Regions from separate parts of the Thioalkalivibrio versutus genome, predicted to be linked through region 2. Evidence: predicted binding sites of a transcription regulator. Region 2 holds the regulator's gene; the other holds the start of a gene.
What was found. Region 2 encodes FliA, which starts transcription of late flagellar genes. Its sites were predicted from a motif close to GCTAAAGTTNNNNNNNNNNCNGCCGATA; they were not measured.

Region 1 (7,625 bases), 1.2 Mb from region 2:
GCTGGAGGCCCGGAGTCTGTAACCCGCCCGGTCAGAGCCGGAACTGGGCCAGTGCCTGCTGGATCTCCTTCTCTACCTGCTTGAGCTCGTCGGAGGCGGCGCTGACGCGGTCGGCGGTATTGGCCGACTGATCCGCCTCGTCGGAGATCTGCACGATGTTGCGGTTGATGTCCTCGACTACCGTGCTCTGTTCGCGCGAGGCGACCGCGATCTGCTCGGTCATCTCCACGATCGTGGTCACCGACTGGCGGATCTGTTGCAGGGCACCGTTCACCTCGGAGGTGTGCTCCATGGTGGCCTCGGCCTCTTCCTGGCCGTGCTGCATGGCCTTCACCGCGCTGGTGGTGGCGGACTGCAGGCGCGCGATCATGGTTTCGATCTCGTCGGTGGATTCCTGCGTACGGGTCGCCAGCTTGCGTACCTCGTCGGCCACCACCGCGAAGCCACGGCCGTGTTCACCGGCGCGGGCGGCCTCGATGGCCGCGTTCAGGGCCAGCAGGTTGGTCTGTTCGGCCACGCCACGGATCACCTCGAGGATGGTCCCGATCTGCTTCGAGTCCTCGCCCAGTTTGGCCACGGTGTCGGCCGCCTGTTCGACCGTCCCGAGCAGCGAGGCCATGGACTCGATGTTCTTGCTCATCACCTCGGAGCCGTTGTTCACTGCATTCCCGGCCTCCTGGCCCGCCTGGGAGGTCGCATCGGTGTTGCGGGCGATCTCCTCGGCGCTGCTTTGCAGTTCGTTGATCGCGGTGGCGACGCGGTCGGTCTCGTCGCGCTGGCGCGAGACGGCCTCGCGGGCCTGGTAGGCCTCCTGGTTCAGGTTCTCGGTGGCGCGATTCAGCGTCTCGGTGCCGCCGCGGGCATTGCCGATGGCCTGGGCGATCTTGTCGGTGAAGCGGTTGAAGGCCCGGCCCAGCTGTGCGGTTTCGATCAGGCCGTTCTCGTCCAGGCGGCGGCTCAGGTCGCCGTCGCCGTCCGCGATCTCCTCGAGTGCCGCGGTCGAGTGGGCCAGGGCGCGCCGGACCACCAGGATGATGAACACCGCGCCGGCCAAGCCCAGGATCACGCCAATCAGGGCCAGTACGCCCTGGGTGGTCTGGGTCGCGCGCATGTCGGCGGTCAGCGCGGCGGCGCTGCGCTCGGCGCGATTGGTAATCCGCTCGCTGAGTCCCTGGAGGTGGTCACGCGCCTCGATCAGCACGGGCCCGATCTCGGTACGGATCAGGTAGGCGTCTTGCAGTGCCTGTTCACTGCCGTGGATCTCGATCAGGTCATCCAGCGCCGTGTTCTGGGTGTCCAGCGCCCCCTGGAAGTCCTCCAGCGCGATCTGCTGTTCGAAGTCCAGATCGTCGAACTGGTCCATCAGTTGTGCGGTGATGTCGTTGGTGCGGGTCGAGAACAGTCGGACATTCTCGCGGAATGCATCGTCCCGGAAGGCGATAAAGCCGCGCAGGTTCGAGGTGACCTGCACCACCGACATACGCAGGTCATGCAGGGTGTCGAGACGATCCCAGGACCGCTGGAAGCGCGGGAGGCCCATCTCGGCGCTGATCATCATGTTGGTCTGCTGGGTCATCTCGCGGCTGGCGGGGTTGGCCCGGGCATTGGCGATGCCCAGCGCCGGCATGTTTTCGGCGGGGTTTTCGGCCACCTCGATCAGTCGGTCCTCGAAGCTGGCGAACTGGTTGACCAGGCGGCGGACCTCGGTTGCGCTGGCGGACAGTTCCTCGTCGGCAGCGATCACCGGGTTCTCGTTCAGGGCCCGGGTTGCGCCATCGAGTTCACGCATCGCGTTTTGCCACGCGTCGCGGTGAGACTGCTCCTCGCTCATCAGGTAGAACCCGAGAAACGCCGCGCTCTCCTGCAGCAATTGCTCGACGTCGTTGACCCGGGCCACCGCCGGGTAGTCGGCCTGGGTGAGCTGCTCAACCCCTTGGCTGCCCGTACTCATCGCGCGCAGGGCCAGCAGGGAGTTGATGATCAGGATGGCAACCACCAGGCCAAAGCCGGCGATCAGTAGCCCCCGAATGGAGAGTTTGTCCAGCATGCGATGACTCCTTCTGGGCGCCTTGTGTCCGGCGCTTCACGAACCGGCCGCGGCCATTACGACCGCGGACTCGAAAGGTGGTGATTCAACCCCTGTTACGGCCGGCCGCGCTCAGAGTTGAGCCGGTTATTCAGGGAGTCGCCGGAGGATAGACGTGCCGGGGCCTAGTCGGATTCCAGCTGTTCCCAGCGCTCGTAGCAGAGGGCCAGTTCTGACTCGACGGCTTCGAGCCGCGTCTGCAGTTCGCGCATGCGGTCACCGTCGCGCAGGGCATCCGGCTCGGTCATGGCCGTGGTCAGGCTTTGCTGTTCCTGTTCCAGGGCCTCGATCTGTGCCGGCAGGGCCTCCAGTTCGCGCGCGGTCTTGTAGGACCGTTTGCGTGGGGTCGCCGGTGCCGGCTCGGGTGCGGGCGCCGCGGGTTTGGCCGCGGGCTCGGCCTTCGCGGTCGCTCCGGACTCGCCCTCCAGCAGGCGCCGGGTGACCCGTTCGGGCAGGTCGGACCAGCCGCCGACGAACTCCTCGACCGCGCCATCGCCCGGCAGGACCAGGGTGGAGGTCGCGACGTTGTCGAGGAACGAGCGGTCGTGACTGACCACGATAACGGTGCCGGTGTACTCGATCAGCAGCTGCTCCAGCAGCTCCAGGGTCTCCACGTCGAGGTCGTTGGTCGGCTCGTCGAGCACCAGCAGGTTCGCCGGGCGCAGGAACAGCTTCGCCAGCAGCAGGCGGTTGCGCTCGCCCCCCGACAGCGCCGATACCGGCTGGCGGGCACGCGCGGGCGGGAACAGGAAGTCTTCCAGATAGGACAGGATGTGGCGGCTCTCGCCGTTGACCATGACCCGGTCGCGACCCTCGCCGACCGCATCCTGAACCGTGGTCGCCTCGTCCAGGCGGGCACGGGCCTGGTCGAAGTAGGCGATCTCCAGCTGGGTGCCCAGCTTGACGCTGCCTGCGAGCGGCTCCATCTGGCCCAGGAGCCCGCGCAGCAGGGTGGTCTTGCCCGCCCCGTTGGGTCCGACGATGCCCAGGGCATCCCCGCGCTGCAGCAGCAGGTTCACGTCGCGCACGATGGGGGTGTCGTAGCCGAAATCGGCGTGTTCTGCCTCGATCACCAGGCGTCCGGAGCGTTGCTCCGGACTCAGCTTCATTTTCACCTGGCCGCCGCGTTCCCGACGTTCGGCACGCTTGCGACGCAATGCCTGGAGTGCCCGCACGCGTCCTTCGTTACGGGTGCGTCGCGCCTTGATGCCCTGGCGCACCCAGACCTCCTCCTGGGCCAGCTTGCGGTCGAACTCCGCGCGCTGGGTGGCCTCCGTTTCCAACCTTTCGGCCTGGCGCTCGCGGAAGGCCTCGATGGATGGTGGGTGCTCGTACAGATGCCCGCGGTCCAGCTCGAGGATGCGCGTGGCCACGCTCTCCATGAACTGGCGATCATGGCTGATGAATACCACGGTCAGTCCGCTTTCGATCAGGAACTGTTCCAGCCAGCGGATCGCGGCCACGTCCAGGTGGTTGGTGGGTTCGTCGAGCAGCAGCAATTGCGGGCGTTGCACAAGCTCGCGCGCCAGCCACACCCGTCGCTTCAGCCCGCCCGACAGCGCGGCGAACTGCGCCTCGGGATCCAGGCTCAGGTGCGAAATCGTGGTCTCCACCCGGTTCTGCAGGCTCCAGCCGTCGATGGCGTCGAGTTTCGATTGCACCGGCCCCATCTTGTCCAGGGCGTCCATGTCACCCGATGCCGCGGCCTGGCTCAGGTGGTGGAAGCGTTCCAGCAACCGGCCGGCCTCGCCGAGGCCTTCGGCGACCACGTCAAAGACCGTCCCTTCGATTCCGGGCGGTAGTTCCTGGGTCAGGTAGGCGGTGGTCAGGCCATCCTGGCGGGTCAGTTCGCCGGAATCGGCCTGGGCCTCGCCGGTGATGACCTTGAGCAGGGTGGACTTGCCCTCGCCGTTGCGCCCGGCGATCGCGACGCGTTCGCCGGGCTCCAGGCTCATGTTGACGCCGTCGAGCAGGGAGGCCATGCCGTAGGCCAGGTGGATGTTGCGCAGGGTGAGCAGTGCCATTCGAATTCCGGTCGCGAGCAAGTGTTGTTGCGGGCGCCAAGACTATCACCTTGGCGTGCCGTAGCGCGCACCGTGAGCCCTTTCAGGCTCTCCATTCCGGAGCAGGAATCGCATTCTTTCTACCGCCTTCCGGGAGAGGCTGGCCCTGGTTCGTCGTCGGTGTTTACGGTGCCTTCGTCGGGCCTCCTGCCGCGTTGTGGCAGACCATGGTTCGGCATCTGGTGTTTGCGGTGGCTCCGGTCCGCCGCCTGCCACGCGCTCTCTCGCGAGCGCACCGCGAGGTCCTTTCTTGCTTGCCCAAGAAAGGACCCAAAGAAGGGCACCCGGATTTCGCCCGGGAACCTCGCTCCGGACGCGCTGGGCCGGCGGCGCTGAACTCGCTACGCCTACGGCTTCGCTCAGACATCCAGCGCCTTCTTCCGGCCCATCACGCCCTCCGCGAGGGGCTCCATACGGGAGGAGAAGGTCAAAACAGGCGGCATCTCGTAGGGTGCGGTTGAGCCCAGCGAAACGCACCATCTCCCACGCCGTGCGAAACCCTGATGCGATTCGCTGCGCTCATCACATCCTACGCCCCTACCCCCCGGCGCCCGCCACGCGGGCGCGGCACGCCATGGCCAAAGGCCACGCGTGCCGAAGATGTATGAAGACCTAGCCATCATCCACTGGCAAGAACGCTGGGATAGCCGTTGTTTTGACCTGCCTCCCCGTTGTCGTCGCGCCGAGTGGAGAGGCTTTTCGCGGGATTCAAGGCGCTGGATGTCTGAGCGGAGCCGCAGGCGCAGCGAGTTCAGCGCCGCCCGCGAAAAGCCTCGGAGCGAGGGAAACCCCGGCCCGCGCAGCGGGCCGGGGTCGCGGCAGTCGGGCGTGTTTCTTGGGTACTTCTTTGCACGAGCAAAGAAGTACCTCGCGGTGCGCTCGCGAGAGAGCGCGTGGCAGGCGGCCGGACGAAGGCACCGTAAACACCGGAGGACGAACCCGGACCAGCCACAACTAGGCAGGCGGCTGGGCGAAGGCATGTAAACACCGACGACGAGCCGTGGCCAGCCGGCGGAGTCGGCGGGGACGAGGCGGGCGTCAGGCTTCGCCCATGAGCCAGGCGCTCACGGCGCCGGCGAGGCTCATCAGCGCGAGCACGAAGATGGCGACTTCGGTGCCGGCCAGCTGGGCCAGCAGGCCGAACAGGCCGCCGATCAGTAGCAGGCCGCCGATGACGGTGTTGCTGACGGCGGTGAACGCGGCGCGCGTTTCCTGGGTTGCCATGTCGACCAGGTACGTCTTGCGGCCCAGACGCACGCCGGCATGGCTGACCCCGAGCAGGAAGAACAGGGTCGCATAGACCCAGCCGCCGGGAACCAGCGCGTGGTCGGTGCCGACGGGCGCGAGCCAGACGCTCAGGGCGACCGCGATGCCGAGGCCAGCCGCGAGGAGTCCCGAGAGGATCAGGACCCAGCGGGCGGAGCGGTCGGACAGCCGGCCCCAGACCGGGGCGCTGACGGCCGAGGCCAGGCCGCTGGCGAGGATCAGCAGGCCCAGGGTGCCCAGATCACCGGCGGTCGCGTCCTCCGCGAGCAGGACGTAGAAGGGCAGTGCCAGGGCCGTGCTCATCAGCAGCGCGCGGGTCAGGACGAAGTGACCGAAGGCGCGGTCGGTCCACAGCAGGCGCATCGACTTGATGGCCTCGGTGACGGCGTTGCCGCCACCCTCGGTGGCACCCGGATCCTCGCGCAGCCGGGTGAAGGTCGCGGCGGCGATCCACCAGGCCCCGGCCGAGGCGGCCAGCAGGGCCACGAACACGCCAATGCCGGCCTCTTCCAGGTTCGCGAGCGTGAGGTAGATGCCCAGCCCCAGGGTGAAGAACCCGGCCAGCGACGCGGCGTAGCCCATCACCGTGCCGCGGCGATGCTTGGCGATGGTCTTGCCCAGCACATCCTTGGCCGCGACCGAGTTGATCCCGCGCGAAAGCGCAAAGACCACCAGTAGCCCGAGGATGGCCCAGCCGGCGGCTGCACCCTCCAAGGTCAGCGCGACCACGGCCATGCCGGCCACCGCGAGCCCGGAGAGCAGGCTGCCGAGGATCCAGAAGCCCTTGCGGATGGCCCGCCGCCGGATGGCGGCGGCCACGAACAACTGCGGCAGCAGCGAGCCGGACTCGCGGATCGGGACCAGGAAGCCGGCGAAGGCGGCCGGGGCCCCCAGGGCGCCCAAGAGCCAGGCGAGGACCAGGCGGGCCGAGGCCAGCTCGTCGCCGATCTTGCTCAGGGTGTTGGAGACCAGGTGGACGAAAAAGTTGGTCGGCTGGGCGCTGCAGGCGTTTTCCGGAATGTCCTTGCAGACGCGCGCATCCTCGTCCCCGGCGATGGTTTCGTACAGGGAGATCAGCGGGCGCGGCAGCTTGTCCGGGTCACTCTCGGCCATCGGTTTCTCCTGTCAGAGTGCCATTCGTATCGCCTCGTCATTGCGAGGAGCCGAAGGCGACGTGGCAACCTCCGGACGCTGGCAGAGCGGCGGGACTCGGTGGTTTCGGAAGGAGATTGCCGCGTCGCTGCGCGCCTCGCAATGACGGCGGCTGACTAACGCCGTCCGGCCAGGGGATCGCTCGGATCGACGCTGTCGCGGAACGGCTTGCGCCGGTCGAGGTTGGTCAGCTGGTAAACGTTGCCCAGCCAGTTGTTGATCACCGCCAGGGCGGTGTCATGCCAGGTGTTGTCCAGGCGGTCCAGCAGCAGCGCCTCGGGCAGCGCCGGGATCTCGGTGCAGTGCTCCAGCGCGGCCTCGACCTGCTCGCGATGCTCGCCGAGGATCGCGGCGGCCTGCGGCATCAGGTAGTTCTCCGGTAGCGGCGGGTAGGCGTCGCGTTCGCCCTGGATGTAGCGCACGACCTCGCGCTTGTATTCCTTGAGCAGGCTGATGGAGTCGTACTCCGGGTGGCCCTGGAAGAAGACCATGCGGAAGCCGTCCGGCGAGGCACCCAGGTGAATCCCGGACTGCTCGCTGTCCACCAGTACGCGCAGGCCGTGGCGTTCGAATTGTTCGCGCGAGACATCGTTGTAGCGCGAGTGCGGCACATCGAAGCGGGTGTTGACGCCGGTGACCAGCGGATGCCCGCGGTCCACCACCCGGTGCGGGAACACGCCCCACAGCTTCTCGCCCATGTGCACGCGACGCTCGCCGTAGCGTGCCTGCAGCACGGCGTGGGTGGCGAGGCAGGAACAAAGCGTCGAGGTCACGTTTTCCCAGGCCCAGTCCACCACCTCGGCCAGCGGCTCCCAGAAGGGTTCCAGTGCCAGGTCCGGCTGGGTGACGTTGGCCCCGGTGATGATCAGCGCGTCGAGACCCTCTTTCTTCAGGTCCTCGAAGTCCTCGTAGTACTGCTTGATGTGATCGCGCCCCTTCGGCCCGCGCTTGAGCTGCGGCAGGGTGAACGGGTGGATATAGAACTGCGCGATCTGGTTGCTCTCGCCGATCAGGCGAAAGAACTGACGTTCGGTAGCCGACAGGGCGGCGTCCGGCAT
Region 2 (7,625 bases):
ACGCGTCAGTATGCGGAGAGTGACGAGGCTCGCTGGGCGGCCCGTCACCCCCTGGCGGCCGAATGCAAGGTCCGCCTGATCGACCGCGGCTTCAGTGAATCGCTGGCCCGCAGCCTGGCGGGCAGCATCCTCGATGACAGCTCCCCCGAGCAGGCTTGGGAGCGTCTCCGCGCGCGGCTTTCGGGTGCGATTGCCACGCATCGCCCGGCGATCCTGGACGAGGGCGGGCTGCTGGCGATGGTGGGGCCGACCGGTGTCGGCAAGACCACCACGCTGGCACGGATCGCGTTGCGCCAGATCCGTCGGATGGGACCGGATTCGGTTACGCTGGTGACCCTGGACAGCCAGCGCATCGGTGCCACACGGCAGCTGCAAGCCTTTGCACAGATGGCGGGGATCTCGGTGCGCGTGCTGCAGAATGCGCGCGAACTGCGCGATCTGGCGCGGCGCGTGGACGATGGCCACCTGATCCTGGTGGATACCGCCGGGCAGGCGCCGCGCGCGGTGGAGGAGGAGTCGCTGTTCGCGCATCTGCCGCCGGATATCCGTGCCGAGAGCTGGTTGGTTGTGTCGGCCACGACCCAGGGCAGTACCTTGCGGCGGGTGCTGGACGCGTTTCGCAAGGCGGATCCCTCGGCGCTGGTGCTGACCAAACTGGACGAGGCAGAACAGCTGGGCGAGGTCCTGTCGGTCCTGCTGGACCAGCACCTGGGGCTTGGGTTTGTAAGCGATGGCCAGCGCATCGCCGAGGATTTTCACCGGGTCGATACGGGGTATCTGACCCGCCTGGCACTGGACGACGATGCCGAGGGTGCGCAGGCGGGTGGCAATGCCCGCGAGACCTGGGCCGCCGAACGGCTGGCCGAAATGGAAGCGCCGCGACGCTCGCGCTCGCCGCTGCGCCCGGCGCAGGGGGCCGAGCCGGCCACACTGGAACTGATTCAGCCGGTTGGAAAGGGGCGTTATGCCACGCACTAACAAGCCGTTGAAGGTCATTGCGGTCGCCTCGGGCAAGGGCGGCGTGGGCAAGACCAACGTGTCGGTCAATCTGGCGGTCGGCCTGGCCCGGTTGGGCCGCGAGGTGATGCTGTTCGATGCGGATCTGGGCCTGGCCAACGTGGACCTGTTGCTCGGGATGCGCCCGGAGCGCACCCTGCACGACCTGGTGACCGGCGCCGTGGACAGCCTGGACGATGTCCTGGTTCAGGGGCCGGACGGGGTGAAGGTGGTCCCGTCGGCCTCCGGTATCGCGGCGATGGCGAATCTTACGCCGGCCGAGCACGCGGGGCTGATCCATGCCTTCAGCGCCTACCGCAAGCCGCTGGATGTCCTGATCGTGGACACTGCTGCAGGCCTGCAGGAGTCGGTGACTTCGTTCTGCCGGGCGGTACAGGAGACCCTTGTGGTGGTCTGCGACGAGCCGGCTTCGATTACCGATGCCTATGCCCTGATCAAGGTGCTGCATCGTGACCACGGGCTGCGGCGTTTCCGCATGGTCACCAACATGGTCAGCGGACGCGAGGGTGCGGAGCGGCTGATGCAGAAACTCAATACCGTCTGTGGCAATTACCTGCCGGAGGTGGTCCTGGATCTGGCCGGCTATATCCCGATGGACGAACATCTGCGCAAGTCCGTGCAGAAAAGGGCACCGGTGGTTCAGCAGTATCCCGGCAGTCCGGCCGGCAAGGCGTTTGCCGAACTGGCACGCACGGTGGACCGCTGGCCGGTTGGTGGGGGTGACCACGGGGGCGTCGGGTTCTTCGTGGAACGAATGCTGCAGAGTGCATGATGACGACGCGTAATCGACTTTCCGGCTACCAGGCGACGTCCACCGCGACCGGTGGACACGAGAAGTTGATTGCCGATCACGTTGAACTGGTGCATCGCATCGCGCACCACCTGATGGCCCGTCTGCCGGCCTCGGTCCAGGTCGATGATCTGATCCAGGCCGGCATGATCGGCCTTCTGGAGGCGGCGCGGCAGTTCGAGGGCGGGCAGGGGGCGACCTTTGCCACCTACGCCGGAATCCGCATCCGCGGTGCGATGATCGACGAATTGCGTCGCAGTGACTGGACGCCGCGTTCGGTGCACCGCAACAGCCGGCGTATTGCCGCCGCGATCCAGAGTGTCGAGGCCCGTGAGGGGCGTGCGGCGCGTGGGAGCGAAGTGGCGGCCGAGCTGGACGTGGCGATCGATGACTATTACGACATGCTCAAGGACCATGCCGGGGCCCATCTGTTTGCGCTGGACGATCTGGGTGGCGGGGATGACGGGGCCGATCGTGTGATCGAGGGGCAGGAAGTCTCTCCGTCGCGTAGCCTTGAGGCTGGCGAGTTTCGCGAGGAGTTGGCCGAGGCCCTTGGGGATCTGCCTGAACGCGAACGCCTGGTGCTGTCGCTGTATTACACCGAAGAACTGAATCTGCGCGAGATCGGGGCTGTTCTGGGCGTGACCGAGTCGCGCGTGAGCCAGATTCGCAGCCAGGCGGTCATCCGGCTGCGCGCGCGCATGGGGTCGTGGCTCGAAGACGGCACGGCTTTGCAGTTATTCTAAAACTCACCTTACGAATCCCGGAGTGACGTGTGGACAAGGGAATGAAAATTCTCATCGTGGACGATTTTTCCACGATGCGGCGCATTATCAAGAACCTCTTGCGCGATCTTGGCTTCAATAATACGCAGGAAGCCGACGACGGCAGCACCGCGCTGCCGATGCTGCAAAATGGTGATTTCGACTTCCTGATTACCGACTGGAACATGCCCAATATGCCGGGCATCGACCTGCTGAAGGCCGTCCGGGCGGATGCCAACCTGAAGTCGATGCCGGTGCTGATGGTGACGGCCGAGGCCAAGCGCGACCAGATCGTGGAGGCTGCGGAGGCAGGTGTGAACGGTTACGTGGTCAAGCCGTTTACCGCCGAAACGCTGAAGGAAAAGATCGACAAGATCTTCGAACGTATTGAAGCACAGGGCTAAGCATCGCCCAGTGATGAATACGGACGACGTCCGTCTCGCTTGCGCGGGTAGACGTGACCCGGCTCCTTCGGCGCCGTACCAGCAAGAGGCTCCTCATGACTGAACAGGAACACCCCCCACGCGACGGCCAGCTCGAGCTGGCCCGGCAACTGGTGCAGACGCTCGAGGCGGGCGACGACGCGGCGGCACGCGCGCTGGTGCAGGATCTAGCGCGTCCTTACGACCGCGAGCTCTTCGACGAACTGGGCAAGCTGACGCGCGACCTTCACGAGGCCTTGCAAAGCTTCCGTGGCGACTCGCGCCTGGTAGAGCTGACCCAGGCGGAGATCCCGGATGCGAAGGAACGCCTGAACTACGTGGTCACCATGACCGAGCAGGCCGCGCACGCCACGATGGGCGCCATCGAATCGAGCCTGCCGATCGCCGAGTCGTTCAGCCAGCAGGCGGCCGACTTGACCGCCAAATGGACGCGCTTTCGCAACCGGCAGCTCTCGGTGGACGAATTCCGCGATTTCGCGCGTGAGCTGGACAGCTTCTTCGGGCAGGCGGGCGAGGACGCCGAGGAATTGCGGCGGCTGCTCTCCGAGGTGTTGATGGCACAAAGTTATCAGGACATTACCGGCCAGGTGATTCGCCGCGTGATCCAGCTGGTGACCGACCTCGAAGAGAACCTCGTTACCCTGATTCGGCTCTCCAGCGGGCGCATGGAGCAGGTCGAAGCGGCCGAAGCGTCCCTGGAGCGTGGCGAAGAAGACCGCGAGGCGGACCGCAAGGGCCACGGCCCCAGTGTGCCCAAGACTCAAGATTCCAGCGCAGATGTCGTTCAAGGACAGGACGAGGTGGACGATCTGCTATCAAGCCTGGGCTTCTAGCAGTGCCCCCCATACGACTGGCGCCACGGGACCGGAGAGACTGAATGGCCATCGACCCCAATGACGAAATCCTTCAGGACTTCCTGATCGAGGCCGGGGAACTGCTGGAGGGGCTCAACGAGCAACTCATCGACCTGGAACAGAATCCGGACGACCGGGATCTGTTGAATGCGGTCTTTCGAAGCTTCCACACCATCAAGGGGGGCGCCGGGTTCTTGAGCCTGGATCCGCTGGTGACGGTGTGTCATCACGCCGAGGACGTCTTCAATCTGCTGCGCAACGGCGAACGCCGGGCCGATAGCCATCTGATGGACACCATGCTCCGCGTGCTGGACTCCCTGAACGTCATGTTCGGGGATCTGCGCTCCGGCGTGGACCCGACCCCCGCCGATGCCGCGGTGGTCGAGGACCTGCGGCGCATGGCAAAAAACGAAGACGTGGCCGGAGATACCGCCACGGCGCCGCCCGCGCCTGAACCGGAGCCCGTCCCCGAGCCCGTCCCCGAGCCACAGGCCTCGGCCCCCGGCGACGCCATGGTGGGCGGCGGGGAGGAGATCACGGACGACGAGTTCGAGGCCCTGCTGGATACGTTGCATGGTGACGGCGCCCCGGCACCCGTGGACGCGGCCGTGTCGGGCGGCGCCGGGGCCAGCGACGACTCGGGCGGTGATCTGATCAGCGACGACGAGTTCGAGAATTTGTTGGACGAGTTGCAGGCCAAGGGCGGGGGTCAGGCATCGCCCGAACCGGCTGCGGATCCACTGCCGACCGAGCCCGCGGCCGCGGCGCCCGAGCCGGAAAAAGCAGTAGCGCCGGAGCCGGCTGCCGCCGGTGGGCAGGGCGGTGGTGGTGCCCGCGCCGGCGGGGCCGAGGCCGGGGGGCGCCCGGCTCCACAGGGCGAGACCTCCGTGCGTGTGGATACCGAGCGGCTGGACGAGATCATGAACCTGGTGGGCGAGCTGGTTCTGGTGCGAAACCGGCTGAGCATGCTGCGTTCGCAGCATGTCGACGACGAACTGGGCAAGGCGATCAGTTCGCTGGCACTGGTGACCTCCGACCTGCAGACCTCGGTGATGAAGACCCGCATGCAGCCGGTGAAGAAGGTCTTCAATCGCTTCCCTCGAGTGATCCGCGATCTGTCGCGGAATCTGGGCAAGGAGATCGAACTGGAGATCTTCGGCGAGGAAACCGACCTCGACAAGAATCTGGTCGAGGCCCTGTCCGATCCGCTGGTGCATCTGGTGCGGAATGCTGTGGACCATGGCATCGAGACGCCAGATGTGCGCGAGGCGGCGGGCAAGCCGCGCAAGGGTACGGTCGTGCTCGGCGCGGCCCAGGAGGGCGATCACATCGCACTGCTGATCAAGGACGACGGCGGTGGCATGGACCCACAGGCCCTGCGGCGCAAGGTGGTGGAGAAGGGGCTGATGGAGCCCGCGATGGCCGAACGGATGACCGATCGCGAGGCCTTCAACGTCATCTTTATGGCCGGATTCTCCACCAAGACCGAGATCTCGGACGTCTCCGGCCGCGGGGTTGGCATGGACGTCGTCAAGACCAAGATCTCGCAGCTCAACGGCACCATCGAGATTGATTCCGAGATCGGCGTAGGGACCACGCTGCGGGTGAAGCTGCCCCTGACCCTGGCGATCCTGCCCGCGCTGATGGTGATTCTGGACGGCCGGCGTTTTGCGATCCCGCTGGCTTCGGTCTCCGAGATCCTGGATCTGGATTTGACCAAGACGAATTACGTGGATGATCAGGAAGTCATCATGGTGCGCAAGCACGCCCTGCCTGTTCATTACCTCAAGCGCTGGTTGAAGCCGGGGCACGAGCCCGAGCCGCGCAAGGATGCCCACGTAGTGGTGGTCCATACGGCCGACCGCAAGGTAGGGCTGGTAGTGGATGATCTCGTGGGGCAGGAAGAGGTGGTCATCAAGCCGCTCGGCCAGAATCTGCAAGGTGTGAAGGGCCTGGCGGGAGCGACGATCACCGGAGATGGCGGCATCGCCCTGATCCTCGACGTCTCTGATCTGGTGACCATCCTGATGCGGCAACTGCAAATGTCCGGTCGACCGCGCCGCGCGTCGCGCTCGAGCGAGGGCTGAGGATGCCGATCAGGGTTCTGGTGGTTGACGACTCGGGGTTCTTTCGTCGGCGTATCGCCGAGATCCTGGATTCCGATTCCGGCATCGAGGTCGTGGGTTCGGCCGAGAATGGCGAGCAGGCGATCGCCAAGGTCCGGGAGCTCGATCCCGATGTCGTGACCATGGATATCGAGATGCCGGTGATGGACGGCATCACCGCGGTGCGCAAGATCATGGCCGAGCGCCCGCTTCCGATCCTGATGTTCTCCAGTCTCACCACCGAGGGAGCCCAAGCGACCCTGGATGCGCTGGAGGCCGGTGCGGTGGACTTCCTTCCCAAGCGCTTCAGCGACATGGCCGGGGACGAGGACAGCGCACGCATGCTGCTTCGGCGCCGTGTGCGCTCGTTGTCACGCAGCCGGGCGCGCTCCGTTAGTGCCCCGGGCACGACCACGCCTGCGCGGGAAGCCCGTCCGTCCGCGCGCCGCGAAGAGACCGACCGTCAGGCAGCGGCCGATGCGCGCAAGCCGGCTCCCGCGGTTGCCAGTTCCCGGCCGCCGACGCCGTTACGGCAGTTGCGCGCGGTGCTGATTGGTACCTCCACCGGCGGTCCGGTGGCGCTGCAGGAGGTGCTGAAGCCGCTCCCGGCGAATTTCCCGCTGCCGATCCTGCTGGTGCAACACATGCCCGCCAGTTTTACCCCGGCCTTCGCCGAACGCCTGAACGCCATGTGCAATATCGAAGTCCGTCAGGCGAAGGACGGCGACGTGCTGAAACCGGGCGTGGCGCTGCTGGCGCCGGGCGGGATGCAGATGACGCTGGAACGCGGCAGCCAGACGCATGTGCGAATCGCGGAGAGCCCTCTGGGCACCATCTACAAGCCGAGCGTGGATGCGGCCTTCGGTTCCGCCGTGGAGGCGCTGCGCGGGCAGGTGCTTGCCGTGATCCTCACCGGCATGGGTGCCGATGGCCGCGAAGGCACGCGGGCACTGAAGGGCGCCGGCGCGCAGGTGTGGTCGCAGGATGCGGCGACCTGCGTGGTGTACGGGATGCCGGCGGCAGTAGCCGAGGCCGGCCTGTCCGATCATGTGTACCCGCTGCCCGAAATCGGGCCCGCACTGGTGAAGGGGTTCTGCTGACATGGATATCCTGAGCCTCATCGGGATTACCCTGGGGCTGGTGGCGGTTCTCGGCGGCAGCATTGCCAAGGGCAGTGGCCTGGGCGCGCTGTGGAATGCCGCGGCCTTCCTGATCGTGGTGCTGGGAACCCTGGGGGCGACCCTGGTGCAGGCACGGCTGTCGGTGTTCATGCACGGTATGCGCATCCTGCCGTGGGCCTTCAAGCCGCCGAAGGTCGACAATCGCGCGACGGTCGAGCAGATCGTCGAGTGGTCGCATGTCGCGCGCAAGGAAGGCCTGCTAGGCCTGGAGACGCTGGCCGACGAGGAGACCGATGGCTTTGCCCGCAAGGGGCTGCAACTGCTGGTGGACGGTAGTGAACCGCAGACCATTCGCCAGATCATGGAGGCCGACCTCGACAACCGCGAGCACTTCGACCTGCAGGGCGCGAAGATCTTCGAGAGCATGGGGATCTATGCCCCGACCCTGGGGATCGTCGGCGCGGTGATGGGCCTGATGGCGGTGATGCAGAACCTCGCGGACCCGAGCAAGCTGGGGGCGGGCATCGCGGC

Region 1: the regulator FliA is predicted to act here: its motif matches at 2,143-2,170, upstream of TVD_RS00665 (methyl-accepting chemotaxis protein).

The regions. Positions count from the first base shown of each region.
Region 1 is NZ_CP011367.1:146,785-154,409, forward strand. It holds gene TVD_RS00660 (GNAT family N-acetyltransferase) at 1-22, shown strand, start outside; gene TVD_RS00665 (methyl-accepting chemotaxis protein) at 32-2,047, opposite strand; gene TVD_RS00670 (ATP-binding cassette domain-containing protein) at 2,212-4,110, opposite strand; gene TVD_RS14855 (hypothetical protein) at 4,509-4,772, opposite strand; gene TVD_RS00680 (MFS transporter) at 5,188-6,528, opposite strand; gene metA (homoserine O-succinyltransferase MetA) at 6,684-7,625, opposite strand, start outside.
Region 2 is NZ_CP011367.1:1,369,818-1,377,442, forward strand. It holds gene flhF (flagellar biosynthesis GTPase FlhF) at 1-978, shown strand, start outside; gene TVD_RS06330 (MinD/ParA family protein) at 965-1,789, shown strand; gene TVD_RS06335 (RNA polymerase sigma factor FliA) at 1,786-2,553, shown strand; gene cheY (chemotaxis response regulator CheY) at 2,595-2,975, shown strand; gene TVD_RS06345 (protein phosphatase CheZ) at 3,071-3,847, shown strand; gene TVD_RS06350 (chemotaxis protein CheA) at 3,892-5,955, shown strand; gene TVD_RS06355 (protein-glutamate methylesterase/protein-glutamine glutaminase) at 5,958-7,073, shown strand; gene TVD_RS06360 (flagellar motor protein) at 7,075-7,625, shown strand, end outside.